2 regions of the Streptomyces sp. NPDC033177 genome follow, and region 2 is predicted to be linked to the other one. Evidence: riboswitches for the same ligand, from Rfam matches in the RefSeq annotation. Region 2 holds a riboswitch; the other holds the start of a gene.

Region 1 (3,394 bases), on a different contig from region 2:
GCGCAGAACCGTCACCGCATCTGCCTCGAGGAGGCGGTGACCGCTGGTCGAGACCATGACGGGGTCGAGGACGACGTACGGGGGGCGGTGCCGTTCCAATGCGTCCGCGACGGCTGTGGCGATGGCGGCGTCGGCCAGCATTCCGATCTTGACGGCGTCCACCCTGACGTCGGCGAACAGCGTGTCGAGCTGCTGGGTGACGAACGCAGGAGGGACGGCATGGATGCCGGTGACGCCTTGGGTGTTCTGTGCGGTCAGGGCGGTCAGAACTGCTGTTCCGTAGGCGCCGTTGGCGGAGAACGCCTTCAGGTCGGCTTGGATCCCGGCGCCGCCGGAGGGGTCGCTGGCGGCGATGGTGAGGGCGATGGGCGGGCTGGTCATGCGGGGACCTCCGGTCGCAGGGTGTGGGCAAGGGAACGCGCTGCGGCCTCGGGGTCGGGCTGTCCGCAGACCGCGCTGACGACAGCGATCCCGGCCGCGCCGCTTGCTCTGACCGCGGCGGCCTCGGACATGCCGATCCCGCCGATGGCCACGCACGGCAGCGGGCTCTTTCGGACGATCCGGGCAAGGCCGCCCAGACCCAGTGGGGTATCCGCGTCCGGTTTGGTGGACTGCTCGAACACCGGACCGACACCGAGGTGGTCGACGGCATCCGGTACGTGTGCCAGTTGCTCGGGACGGCTGACGGACAGGCCGACGTAGGCATGGGGGCCGAGCTGACGCCGGGCGGTCGTGGGGGAGACGTCCCGCTGCCCCAGGTGGACGCCGTCCGCGTCCAACCACACCGCCACATCCAGGCGATCATTGACGATCAAGGGGACACCGGTGCCCGCGAGTTCGGCCTGGATCGCCCGGCCGAGCGTGAACAGCGTGCGGGCATCCGCGTCCGGATCGCGCAACTGGACAGCGGTGACACCGCCCTTGACGGCGGCTGCCACGGTAGCGGCAACACCGCGGTCGCGGCAGAGTCGGCTGTCGGTGACGAGGTAGAGGGACAGGTCAAGTGGTGGTCGCATGGGTTGCTCCTTGGGGTCTCCCGGCCGGGGAAGGGCGTGGGAAACACATCGGGAGGTGCAGGGGAAGGGGGCTAATGTGTAGGAACGTTGAAGTGTCCACGGGGGCAAGGTGTGTGTCCGCGAGGACTGGCAGACCTGGTGGTGCTGGGGCCGCCCCAGATCGGGCGGGCGCTGTTCAACGGCTGGTGGCCAGGCCGACCGCTCATTGCGGAACCCCGCAACACCCGTACGCTCAGCGCAGGTTGAGAGCCTCGCCGAGCTGGTCCGGGCTGAGCTCGTACAGCGCGTCGATCAGTGCGACCGCGAACGTGCCGGGTCCCGCAGAGCGGGTGGCGGCGCTCTCCGCGGCCACGGTGAGCAAGCCTGTCGCGGCAGTGGCGGCCAGCAGCGGGTCGCCGGTGACGGCTGCGCAGGCGGCCACCAAGGCGCCGAGTGAGCAGCCGGTTCCCGTCACCAGGGGAAGCAGCGGGTGCCCATTGGTCACCCGCACCACTCGGGTCCCGTCGGTGAGGACGTCCTCCGGACCGCTCACGGCGACCGCGCAGCCGTAGCGCCGGGCCAGCGCGCTGGCCGCGGCCAGCGCCGTCTCGGGGGCGTCCGTGCTGTCCACGCCGCGCCCGCCCGTGCCGCCGCCGTCCAGTGCCAGGATCTCGGAAGGATTGCCGCGAACGACCGCTGGAGGTGCGCTTTCCAGGAGTTCGTGGGCGAGGTCGGTGCGCCAGGGCAGCGGACCGACCGCCACCGGGTCGAGCACCCACGGGCGCCCGGCCGCGGCCGCTTCCTTGACCGCGACGCGCATCGCCTGCGCCGTCACGGACGTCACCGTCCCCAGGTTGACCAGGACGCCCCCGGCCACTCGGGCCAGTGCTCCGGCCTCCTCCGCGTTGTGCACCATCGCGGGGGCGGCTCCCGCTGCGAGCAGCACGTTCGCGGTGAATTGCGACACCACGACGTTGGTCAGGCAGTGCACAAGGGGTGCGGAGGCCCGCAGCGACGCGATCACGTCCGCCACGGCAGCACGGGAAACGGCGGGGTGGTTCTGTGCAGGTACGGAGGCAGCATCCATCGTCAACACTCTTCCTACGCCGGCATTACCCGGTCCAGGTTCATGCGGTCGGCGGAAAGGGGAGCAAGTCCCGTCCGCCCTCTCAGCCCGGCTACTCCCGAGCTCCCGCGGTGGTCACCACGCAATGTACCTCCCTCGGGAACGGGAGTGCGTACTCGGGGCGCCTCACGGCAGGGCGCGGTTCTGTTGGAAGAACAGAACGGGAGACCTCTTTGGGTGACCAGGGCCGGTTTGTCCGCATTGGTTGATGCCGCAGCTCGGGGCGAGCACCGGACGGTCTTCACTTGATGAGAGAGCAGGCTCCACACGTACGCCAAGGGTTGCCAGGCAGGCGGCGTGAATGAGTAGCTCTGAGGTCACGGCCCCCCGCCGGGCGTCCGGGCTGCCCCTGATCTTCGTCGTAACGTCTCGCAGAATAGCGTTCGCCCAACTCCCCTCGCGATAGGTTCCGCGACGTGCCGGAGCTCGCCGAACCGGCCGCTGTCAACGCCCTCTCGGACGGTCGGCTACGAGCCTTTCCTCTCTCGTCCTGCGCCTCCCTTTATTCGCGCTGAGTGGGCGTCGGAGACTCGGCCGTAGATGGGAGGGCCGCGGCGATGAAGTCCAGGATGCGTCGCAGGCCCTGCCGGAACTGGTCGTCGCGGCTCAGGTGTAGCCGACGCGCCTCCATCACGATCTTGGTGATGATCGGGTACTCCCCGCTCTTCACCAGCCGGTCGATGTAGGGGTGGCTGCGTGCCATCCACTGCGCCTCGCTGAGTCCGCTGCGGCCAAGTTCTTGGGTCGAGCTGATCTCTTCGCGGACGGTGCCTTCGACGAAGCTGCTCAAAAGGGCCACCAGGCCGAGGTTCTCGTCGATGGAGACGAAGGCGTCGAGCACTCCCATCAGTCGTTCGACCGAGCGCAGTTGGTTGGGGCCGAAGCTGGGCAGGGAGCGCTGCACGGTGGCGATCCACGGGTGCCGCAGCCACATGGCGCGCTGTCCGTCGGCGTAGCGGGTCAGGTCGGCGCGCCAGTCGCCTGAGGGCATGCCCGTGACGTCGATCTTCGATGTCGAGGCGGTCACCGATGGTGGCTTTCAGCTCGTCGGGGGCTCCCGTGGCGATCACTCGCCCGTGGTCGACGACGGCGATGTCGTCGGCCAGTTGGTCGGCCTCGCCCAGGTCGCCCATGACCTGGTCGGCCATGAGCTCGATCAGGTCCTCGCGGCTCGGGACGTACCGGTAGAGGGTCATTGCGCCGGTGCCGATCTCGGCCGCGACTCGCCGCATGGTGGCGGCTTCCAGCCCTTCGGCGTCGGCGATCCGGACGG
Region 2 (3,394 bases):
CACGTCCTCCAGTTTCCGGGCGAGCACCGGGTCGTCGTTCGTGTACGGGAGGACCGTGAAGCCGTCGTCGACGAGGGTCTCGGCGGCGTCGATGAGCTCGATCGGGTCGGGCAGCAGGGTGCGCTCGTCCGCGATGACCTCCAGCTTGACCAGGTCGGTGCCGAGCGCCTCCCGCGCGAGCCGGGCGGTCAGGACGGCCTCGCCCGCGGTGAAGCAGCCCGCCGTGTTCGGCAGGACGCGGATGCCGAGCCGGTCGAGGACGGAGAGCACCGAGCCCTGCACCCCGGGGTCCAGGCGGCGCATCGCGACCGTCGTCAGCTCCGTACCGGAGGCGACGAGGGAGCGTTCGAGCACGTCCAGGCTCGGCGCACCGCCCGTACCCATGATCAGGCGGGAGGAAAGGGTGAGCCCGCCGATGACGAAGGGGTCGTCTGCCATGTCGGTTCAGCCTCCTTGGACGGCGGTGAGGACCTCGACGCGGTCACCGTCGGTGAGCGGCGTCGTGGACCACCGCGCGCGCGGGACGACGGTTTCGTTGAGCGCGGCGGCGACCCCGGCCGGGGCCGCGGTCAGGGTGGCGACGAGGGTTTCGAGCGTGGTGCCCGCGGCCACGTCGCGTGCTTCTCCGTTGACGGAGACGGCGGTGACGGCTGAGTCGGACGGGAGAGTCATGCGGGCTGCTCCAGGAAACGCTGCGTGAGGGAATCGCGGACGAAACGCAGGGGGGTGAACCCTCGTGCCTCGTCGGGCAGTTCACCGGTGGTCAGGGCGTGCGCCATCACGTCACCGGTGACGGGCGTCAGGAGGACGCCGTTGCGGTAGTGCCCGGTGGCCAGCTGGAGGCCGGGGAGCGCGGTCGGGCCGAGCAGCGGCGCGTTGTCGGGGGAGCCGGGGCGCAGGCCCGCGCGGGTCTCCGTCAGCGGCAGTTCCGTGATGCCGGGTACGAGCTCGTGGGCGTCCCGAAGCAGCTCGTACACGCCGCCGGCGGTGACCGTCGTGTCCCAGCCGAGCTCCTCGCTGGTGGCGCCGACGACCAGCTCGCCGTTCTCGCGCGGCACCAGGTAGACGTGGCTGCCGCGCACCACGGCGCGCACGGTGCGGCTCAGGAACGGTGCGAGACGCTGCGGCACCGTGAGTCGCAGCACCTGGCCCTTCACCGGGCGCACGGGCGGCAGGACGCCCTCCGGAACCCCGGCGAGGCGCCCGCTGAGGCTGCCGGCGGCGAGCACGGTCTGGCCGGCCTCCAGGGCGGTGCCGTCGGCCAGGACGACTCCGGCGGCCCGGTCGCCCGCCACCGAGAGGCGCTCCGCCCACGCGTGGTGGAAGATCACGCCGGCCCGCTCGCAGGCCACCATGAGCGCCGCGGCGAGCCTGCGCGGATCGATCTGGTGGTCGCCGTCGACCCGAAGGCCGCCCCGGACGCCCGGCGCGAGCATCGGCTCCAGACGGCGGCACTCGCGCCCGCTCAGCCACTCCGACGCGAGCCCCGACCGCTGCTGAAGGGCGTGCAGCTCACGCAGGTGGGCACGGTCGTCGGAGTCGAGCGCGACGGCGAGCGTGCCGCACGCGCGGTAGCCGAGATCGCGGCCGCTCGCCTCCGTCAGCTCGGCCGCGAAGTCGGGATAGCGCTGCGCGGAGGCCACGTTCAGGGCGAGCAGCGTCTGCTCCCCGTAGTGCAGCTCGGTGACGGCGGCCAGCATGCCCGCCGCGACCTGCGCCGCGCCGCCGCCGGGCTCGGGGTCCACGACCGCGACGGTCAGGCCACGCTGTGCCGCCCGCCAGGCCGTGACCAGGCCGATGATGCCGCCCCCGACGACCAGGACGTCGGTCGTGGTCGTGCTCGTCGTGCGGAGTGGTGTTCGTGGATGCATGGGTGTCCAGCCCCTCCCTTCGCCGGCATGACCCGGATCAGGTTCGTACGGTCGGAGGCCGTCCAGCCTCCCTCTCAGCCCGGTGCGTCCGGGCTCCCGCGAGTGCTCTGCACGGCAACCCTAGCCCTTGGTGCCCCGGGGTAGGTAGGGCGGCTCTGCGGTCAGGAGCGGTGACGGTGTGTCAGAGATCTCGCCGTCGCGCCCTGAGGCGCGCCTCGTCCGCCGTCCTAGAGTGATCGGGTGAGTGAGCAGCGGAGGCAGGAAGAGCGCCGGGTCGTCATCGTCGGCGCGGGGATGGCCGGGGTGCAGACCGCCGTGGCCCTGCGTGAGCAGGGATTCGCCGGTGCGGTCACGCTGATCGGCGCGGAGCCCCACCAGCCGTACGACAGACCGCCGTTGTCCAAGGCCGTGCTGCTCGGCAAGGCGGAGGGCTCCGCCTTCGACATCGACTTCGAGGCGCTCGGCATCGAGCTGAGCCTGGGCCACGAGGTCACGGGGGTCCGCACCGCGGACCATGCCCTGGACACCGAGCGGGGCCCGGTCCCGTACGACGCCCTGGTCATCGCCACCGGCGCCGAGCCGATCCTGCTGCCCGGCGCCTTCGGGGTCCCCGGCGTCCACCTGCTGCGCACGCTGGACGACGCCGAGCGGCTTCGGCCCGTGCTCGCCGAGCAGCACCGCATCGTCGTCGTCGGCGCGGGCTGGATCGGCGCCGAGTTCGCGACCGCGGCGCGTGAGGCGGGCTGCCAGGTCACCGTCGTCGAGGCCGCGGAGCGACCGCTCGCCGGGGCGCTGCCCGCGGAGGTCGCCGCCCCGATGACGTCCTGGTACGCCGACTCCGGGACCGACCTGCGCACCCACGCGCGCGTGGACCGCGTCGAACCCGGCAGCGTCCACCTGGCCGACGGCACCCGGCTGCCCGCGGACGCGGTCGTCGTCGGCATCGGCGCGCGCCCCGCCACGGGATGGCTCGCGGACTCCGGCATCACCCTCGGCGCCTACCGGGAGATCCTCGCCGACGACCACCTGAGGACGTCGGAACCCGATGTGTACGCGGTCGGCGACTGCTCCTCCTTCCCTTCGGGAAGGTATGGCGAGCGCCTTCTCGTCCACCACTGGGACAACGCGCTCCAGGGCCCGCGCACGGTGGCCGCGAACATCATCGGCGATACCCCTTCGGCGTACGACCCCGTCCCGTACTTCTGGTCGGAGCAGTTCGGCCGCTTCGTCCAGTACGCGGGCCATCACGCCTCCGCCGACGAGCTGGTGTGGCGCGGAGATCCGGCGGGCGCGGCCTGGAGCGTGTGCTGGCTGCGGCAGGGGGCACTGGTGGCCCTCCTCGCGGTGGGCCGCCCCCGGGACCTGGCCCAGGGTCGCAAGCTGATCGAGGCGGGCGCCCGGCTCTCCGCCGAGCTGGCCTCGGATCCCGCGATTCCGCTGAAGAAGGCACTGCTGGCGTAGCGCTGCCGCCGTGACCGGGGCCTCTGACCGGCCGCTGTCGGTGCCCGGAGATACCCTTGTTC

Evidence for each region. A riboswitch is a leader RNA that binds a small molecule or an ion and turns the genes downstream of it on or off. The one in region 2 is predicted to bind thiamine pyrophosphate.
Region 1: another riboswitch for thiamine pyrophosphate. It lies ahead of thiM (hydroxyethylthiazole kinase); the one in region 2 lies ahead of thiO (glycine oxidase ThiO).

The regions. Positions count from the first base shown of each region.
Region 1 covers NZ_JBVIPS010000004.1:436,134-439,527, forward strand. Annotated here, with positions in the region: gene thiD (bifunctional hydroxymethylpyrimidine kinase/phosphomethylpyrimidine kinase) at 1-381, opposite strand, end outside; gene thiE (thiamine phosphate synthase) at 378-1,016, opposite strand; gene thiM (hydroxyethylthiazole kinase) at 1,249-2,028, opposite strand; TPP riboswitch at 2,076-2,201, opposite strand; gene ACZ5U5_RS16920 (TetR/AcrR family transcriptional regulator C-terminal domain-containing protein) at 2,624-3,148, opposite strand; partial or broken gene ACZ5U5_RS16925 (hypothetical protein) at 3,333-3,394, opposite strand, start outside.
Region 2 covers NZ_JBVIPS010000002.1:135,104-138,497, reverse strand. Annotated here, with positions in the region: gene ACZ5U5_RS06660 (thiazole synthase) at 1-438, opposite strand, end outside; gene thiS (sulfur carrier protein ThiS) at 445-672, opposite strand; gene thiO (glycine oxidase ThiO) at 669-1,871, opposite strand; TPP riboswitch at 1,869-1,981, opposite strand; gene ACZ5U5_RS06645 (NAD(P)/FAD-dependent oxidoreductase) at 2,112-3,332, shown strand.